3 regions of the Enterobacter sp. MGH 24 genome follow, and region 2 is predicted to be linked to each of the others. Evidence: riboswitches for the same ligand, from Rfam matches in the RefSeq annotation. Region 2 holds a riboswitch; each other region holds the start of a gene.
What was found. A riboswitch is a leader RNA that binds a small molecule or an ion and turns the genes downstream of it on or off. The one in region 2 is predicted to bind thiamine pyrophosphate.

Region 1 (2,260 bases), 500 kb from region 2:
CGCAGCAGGGCAAGCCTGCCGGGGAAACGCCGCCGATACAGGGCGCGCGCCAGAAAAATGGCCGGGATCGCCGACAGCAGGGCAGAAAGCGACGCCTGCCAGAAGGAGAACCGGATAACGTGCCAGAGGTAGCCGTCGTGCCAGAGCGCGAGCAGGTCACTCTCTGGCGCGTTGAACCACAGTGCAAGAAAAGCCCCCAGGCTGACCACCACCATCACTATGGCGGCGAGGAGCCCGGGAAGTAACCAGCCGGGAATCAGCGGCTGACGGCGCGTTGCCATTCACTTACCCATGCTGCACGCTGCGCGGCGACCTGCTGCGGCGTAAACTCCAGCGAGGTTTTTGGTTTGGTCAACTGCTCGAAACCTGCGGGCAGGGCAATGTTAGTGACCGGATACATCCAGTTGCCTGCGGGAATCGCATTCTGGAACGCCGGTGAAACCATAAACTTCAGGAACTTCTCGGCCAGCTCCGGCTGTTTGCTGGCGGCGGTACGCGCGGCGACTTCCACCTGCAGATAGTGTCCTTCACCAAAATTAGCGGCGGCGTAGTTATCTTTCTTCTCGGCGATAATGTGGTAGGCCGGAGAGGTGGTGTAGCTCAGCACCAGGTCGCTTTCACCTTTCAGGAACAGGCCATAGGCTTCGCTCCAGCCCTTGGTGACGGTGACGGTTTTGGCGGCCAGCTTCTGCCACGCTTCCGGCGCTTTATCCCCGTAGACCTTTTGCATCCACAGCAGCAGGCCCAGGCCAGGCGTACTGGTACGCGGGTCTTCATAAATCACGCGCCATTTCTGATCGCTTTCGACCAGCTCTTTCAGGCTCTTCGGCGGGTTTTTCAGCTTATTTTTGTCGTAAACAAAAGCAAAGTAGCCGTAATCGAACGGCACAAAGGTGTCGTTTTTCCAGCCGCCCGGCACGTTAACGGCATCTGCCGCGACGCCGCTTTTGGCAAACAGTTTGGTCTGCGAGGCGGCGTCCAGCAGGTTGTTATCCAGCCCGAGCACCACGTCGGCCTTGCTGTTTTTCCCTTCCATGCGCAGACGGTTGAGCAGCGACACGCCATCTTCCAGCGCCACGAACTTCAGCTCGCAGTTACAGTCCGCTTCAAAGGCTTTTTTAACCACCGGGCCAGGGCCCCAGTCGGCAGAGAAAGAGTCATAGGTGTAGACCGTCAGGACGGGCTTGGCAAAAGCAGGCAGCGCAAACAGCGCCAGCAGGGGAAGAACTTTTTTTAACACTTTGCACCTCAAAGTTGAGTGGCAAAGGATTTTGAGCAACAGCCTCAAATCCCTTCGCCGGCGTTATCCGGATCAGGTTCGACGGGTATTATCTCAGCGCACATCTGTGATGCAGCACCCCGTTGAGAACGGCGCTATTGTAATGATTTGGTGAATATTACGAAAGCGTTATGGCTCCGGCGGCGCAAACCAGGCGGATTTAAAATCAAACCAGCCCAGGGTGTTCATCCGCAGGCCGCGCATGCTGCGCTGGCCCTGGATCATCAGCCAGTGGTGGATCAACGGGACGATCGCCTGCTCGGCCAGCAGCTGCTGGCACCACGCTGCAAGATTCATATCTCCCGCACGCCACTGGGCGGCGTCCTGCTGCCAGTCACGGTCGATGCAGTGCTGGATGAGAGGCACTTCATACAGATGCGAGAAAAGGGAAAAATCGAGCGGCAGGGTAAAGTTGGCGCTGTTGAGCCAGATATCACTGGCGATCTCTCCCTGATGCCATTCGTCATAGTCCACTTCCCTGATCTCCAGCTTGACCCCCTCGGCTGCCAGCAGTCGGGTCATGATTCTGGCGATAAAACGATGCTCTACGTGCTCGCGGTAGTAGGTCAGGGTGATGGACTCCAGCCCTGCGGGTTTGTCGCAGTGCACCGGGCGGGCGTGGTGCCAGCGCGGAAGCAGGCCGTACGCCGGGAACCAGTATGTCTGGTACTGCTCTTCCGCATGGTAGATCAGGTTGGAAGGGGACAAAACGTGGCTGATCCACTTGCGGACGGCCTGGTTTGCCCCACGGTGGGTGCGGCGGTCAAAGAGGAGATAGTAGCAGCCCTCCTCCAGGCGGCTCTCCACGGCCTTTTCTCCGGTGGTGGGGCCTTCAAGCGTCAGCCCGCAGCTCAGGTCTTCATTGAGATCCGGTAATACCCATACGTTCACTTCGTCGATCAGCGCCCGATAGCCAAAGTAGTCATCGAACGCGCGGATTTTCAGCTGGTTGCTGTTATTGCGGGAGACGGAGTAGGGCCC
Region 2 (2,260 bases):
TAGCGCAGGTTCTTCACTTTGATTCCGCTCTCCTCCATCACCTCGCGCGCCACCGCCTGCTCCAGCGTTTCGCCCACTTCGACGAAGCCGGCCAGCACGGTGTGAACGCCGTTGCGATGGCGGGTATGCTGCGCCAGCAGGATGGAATCCTCCCGGCGGATAGCGACAATGATGCACGGTGCGATCTGCGGGTAATAGCGTTCGCGACAGTGGTTACAGAGCAACGCCCACTCGGTTTTGCTCGGATGCATGGTGTATCCGCAGTAGCCGCAGTATTTATGCGAGCGGTAAAACTCTGCCAGCTGCACGCCGCGCCCCGCCAGCTGGAACAGCCCGACATCCAGATCCAGCACCTGGCGAACGGATCCCATATCCTGGCGGCGAGCCTGTTGGATCAACCACACAGGATCGCCCTGCCACTCGCCAATCTTCAGCGCGCGCTGGCCTACAAGATCGAACATTTCCGCTGCACCGTAGGGCAACTCTCCGGCAGGCAGCCATAACTTTTGTTCGTGACTGACGATCCACCAACCAAGATCTGATTTTTCAATAATACGATCCATATCTATTGCACTACCTTCGCTTCACTGACATGTTGTTAGCATTGTGGTTACATTCTGGATAAGCAGATTCAATCCTACATTTTGCGGAGTCGACCATGTTAAACCAGCTGGAAAGCCTGACTGAGCGCGTTAGAGGAAGTAACAAACTGGTGGATCGCTGGCTACATGTGCGCAAGCATCTACTCGTGGCTTATTACAATCTGGTCGGTATTAAGCCTGGCAAAGAATCGTTTATGCGACTGAATGAAAAAGCGCTGGATGATTTTTGTCAGGGCCTGGTCGACTATCTGTCCGACGGCCATTTCAATATTTATGAACGCATTATCCGCGAAATGGAAGGGACAACACCGTATTTAGCGGCCAGCAAACTCTATCCGCTGCTGGAAGCCAACACCCAGCAGATCATGGATTACTATGATTCCGCGCTCGAGAACGCCATCGATCACGATAACTATCTTGAGTTTCAGCGTGCGCTATCCGACCTCGGTGAGGCGCTGGAAGAGCGATTCACGCTGGAAGATAAGCTGATCGCTCTCGTACTGGACAATGATTTGAACATCAGTAACGAAGAGAACGTCGCGCGCCCTGCTTGAGTTCTTCATCGTTAACGAGTAATTTACAACCATTCGCCCCTCTCACGAGGGGGATTTTTCTTGTCGGAGTGCCCAGCGCCTGAAAGCGCGGGCTGAGACCGTTAATTCGGGATCCGCGGAACCTGATCAGGCTAATACCTGCGAAGGGAACAAGAGTCAAACAGCTGTTGTATCGCCCAGGGGCGATCCTCTCTTGCTTCATCCGTCGTCTGACAAGCCATGTCCTTCACTTTTGGAATGAGCTATGTCTACTGCAAAACTGACCCGCCGCGAACAGCGCGCACAGGCCCAACACTTCATCGATACCCTGGAAGGTACCGCTTTCCCGAACTCGAAACGCATCTACATTTCCGGCTCGCAGGCCGATATCCGCGTCCCGATGCGCGAAATTCAGCTCAGCCCGACGCTTATCGGCGGCAGCAAAGAGGATCCGCAGTTTGAAGACAACGAAGCCGTGCCGGTGTATGACACCTCCGGCCCGTACGGCGACCCATCTGTTACGATCAACGTCCAGCAGGGTCTGGCTAAGCTGCGCCAGCCGTGGATTGATGCGCGCAACGACTGCGAAGAACTGAGCGTGCGCAGCTCTGCGTACACCAAAGAGCGCCTGGCCGACGACGGCCTGGACGCGCTGCGCTTTACCGGCCTGCTGACGCCAAAACGCGCTAAAGCGGGCAAATGCGTGACCCAGCTGCACTACGCGCGCCAGGGCGTCGTCACGCCGGAGATGGAGTTCATCGCCATCCGCGAAAACATGGGCCGCGAGCGCATCCGCAGCGAAGTGCTGCGCTACCAGCATCCGGGTGAAGGCTTTGGCGCACGCCTGCCGGAGAACATCACGCCGGAGTTTGTGCGTGACGAAGTGGCCGCAGGCCGCGCGATCATCCCCGCCAACATTAACCACCCGGAATCCGAGCCGATGATTATCGGCCGCAACTTCCTGGTGAAGGTCAACGCGAACATCGGTAACTCGGCCGTCACCTCCTCCATCGAAGAAGAGGTGGAAAAGCTGGTCTGGTCAACGCGCTGGGGCGCGGACACGGTAATGGACCTCTCCACCGGCCGCTATATCCATGAAACCCGCGAATGGATCCTGCGTAACAG
Region 3 (2,260 bases), 2.9 Mb from region 2:
AGAGCCAGTCCGGACTTTCAGCATCGTCAAGATGACCGCCCTTCATCAGCACCGCGCCGCAGCCCATTGCCAGCAGCGCGTTCCCCTGCGCTTTCATCTCGCGTTCAGTTTGCGCATGCGGTGTGCCTAACAGCGCGGCGGCTTCCGGCAGATTGGGCGTGATAAGCGCCACCTGCGGCAACAGCTTTGTGCGCAGCGTCTCGACGGCGGAGGCAGAGAGCAGCGGGTCACCGCTTTTTGCCAGCATGACGGTATCCAGCACCACGTTTTGCACCTGATAGCGTTTAAGCCGCTCGGCCACCGCTTCCACAATGTCCGTCTCGGCCAGCATGCCGATCTTGGTGGTATCAATACGCACGTCGCTGAACACCGAATCCAGCTGCGCGGCGACAAAATCAGGTTCGATACGATAGACCGACTGTACGCCACGCGTGTTTTGCGCCACCAGCGCGGTAATGACCGAGCAGCCGTACGCGCCAAGGGCCGAGAAGGTTTTGAGGTCAGCCTGGATCCCTGCGCCGCCGCTAGGATCGGTGCCGGCAATGGTCAGGGCGTTAATCCGCTTCATGCCTGCTCCTCCAGCGAATAGAGCGCATCCAGAAACGCGCTGGCAAAACTGCCAGGCCCACGTGACTGCGCAACGGCGACCGTTCCGGCCCGCTTCATCCATCCGCAGGCGGCAGCGACGTTATCCATCCGGTCGCCCGGCAGCGAGCAGCTCGCCGCCACAACGGCAGAAAGCGCGCATCCGGTTCCCACTACGCGCGTCATCAGCGGATCGCCGCCCGTAACCGTGCGGGTGCGTTGCCCGTCAGTGATGTAATCCACCTCGCCGGTGACGACCACAACGGCATGGGTCTGGCGAGCCAGCGCCTGTGCGGCGGGCACCGCGCTGGCTGCGGTATCGGTTGTATCAACGCCGCGCCCGCCCGCGCTCATTCCGGCAAGGGCAAGAATTTCAGAGGCATTGCCGCGAATGGCGGCCGGTTTCAGGGCAAGAATTTGATGGCAAAAGCGGGTGCGGAACGTCAGGGCGCCGACGGCAACCGGGTCCAGCGTCCAGGGCTTGCCTGCCGCCACCGTGCTTTCTATTGCCCGACGCATCGCCTGAGCACGCGGCGAGGTCAGCGTGCCAACGTTAATCAGCAGCGCATCGGCTACCGCGGCAAACTGTTCAGCCTCTTCGGCCTCAATCACCATCGCGGGTGATGCGCCAAGCGCCAGCAAAACGTTGGCCGTAAAGGTCTGCACGACATCGTTGGTCATACAGTGGGTTAGCGGAGAACGGGTTCGGAAGTGGTGTAAAACGTGTAAATCGAGCAGGTCAGGCTGCATGGGTTCGCTCCTGCCTTGCGTGAAGAAGCGATGACCGGGAAGGCATCTGACTTCCCTACGCTGGCATTATCCAGATCAGGTAATACGGGTATTTCTCAGCCTTCAATGAAGAAGGGCACCCCGAGTCAAAATACTTATAAAACAGTGAGTTACTCAAACTCATTGTCAATATTTAGTGTAACCGCGCCCGCAGGCCATGCGCAAGGGGTTTCGATGATACAGATTTACCTACTTATTTTTACCTTTTATCTAACAATCCACTTACTCATTTTTATTGCAATCTGGCCTGAACGCTATCTCGCTTAAATCTGCAACCTAAATATTTTTTCCAAATTAACTTAGACGATGAATAGCCGAAAAAAACCTTCATTCAAAACCTGAAAAAGATTCGTAAATAAAGAACTAAGAAATATCTATCAATTTATATTAACTATTTTGTGTATTTTCCATAATTTCAGGTCAAAACACTTAAATAAAATTTATGGATTGGCGTTTTTAACCCTTTTTGCAACCTCGCCTTTTTGTTTTTATATATCATTGTAATTTATGAATATTTTTCCATAATCACTGTGGCGAGTCGTTTTAGCTATTCATGCTGTTTATGATTTAGATCAATAATCAAAATTTCACATTGATAGATAGTTGCTGCACGTTACGAAATAAGTCCCCTAACCAAAACCTCAGGGTTAACGTTAAATGAATCCAGATATAACAAGAATTTATATCATCCCGCCAGGATAGCGATCTGACCTTTATCTTTTTTATTTATTGATTTAATGATGAGAACTTTCAAATGAAATTTATTAAAACGGCTGTAGCGTCAATCACTCTTTGCGCTATCTCTGGTTCTGTATTTGCTACCACTTACTTTTCGATACAAGAAAAGTCAGACGCTATTCAGCATATCAGGGATGAGGCGAATGCC

Region 1: linked by a shared signal. The riboswitch ahead of thiB (thiamine ABC transporter substrate binding subunit) and the one ahead of thiC (phosphomethylpyrimidine synthase ThiC) in region 2 are both predicted to bind thiamine pyrophosphate.
Region 3: linked by a shared signal. The riboswitch ahead of thiM (hydroxyethylthiazole kinase) and the one ahead of thiC (phosphomethylpyrimidine synthase ThiC) in region 2 are both predicted to bind thiamine pyrophosphate.

What each region holds. Positions count from the first base shown of each region.
Region 1 covers NZ_KI535657.1:2,156,818-2,159,077, forward strand. Annotated here, with positions in the region: gene thiP (thiamine/thiamine pyrophosphate ABC transporter permease ThiP) at 1-281, opposite strand, end outside; gene thiB (thiamine ABC transporter substrate binding subunit) at 257-1,240, opposite strand; TPP riboswitch at 1,272-1,372, opposite strand; gene sgrR (HTH-type transcriptional regulator SgrR) at 1,409-2,260, opposite strand, start outside.
Region 2 covers NZ_KI535657.1:1,655,421-1,657,680, reverse strand. Annotated here, with positions in the region: gene nudC (NAD(+) diphosphatase) at 1-563, opposite strand, end outside; gene L370_RS13995 (Rsd/AlgQ family anti-sigma factor) at 659-1,156, shown strand; TPP riboswitch at 1,211-1,322, shown strand; gene thiC (phosphomethylpyrimidine synthase ThiC) at 1,401-2,260, shown strand, end outside.
Region 3 covers NZ_KI535657.1:4,509,958-4,512,217, forward strand. Annotated here, with positions in the region: gene thiD (bifunctional hydroxymethylpyrimidine kinase/phosphomethylpyrimidine kinase) at 1-568, opposite strand, end outside; gene thiM (hydroxyethylthiazole kinase) at 565-1,335, opposite strand; TPP riboswitch at 1,371-1,468, opposite strand; gene L370_RS23755 (YadA C-terminal domain-containing protein) at 2,129-2,260, shown strand, end outside.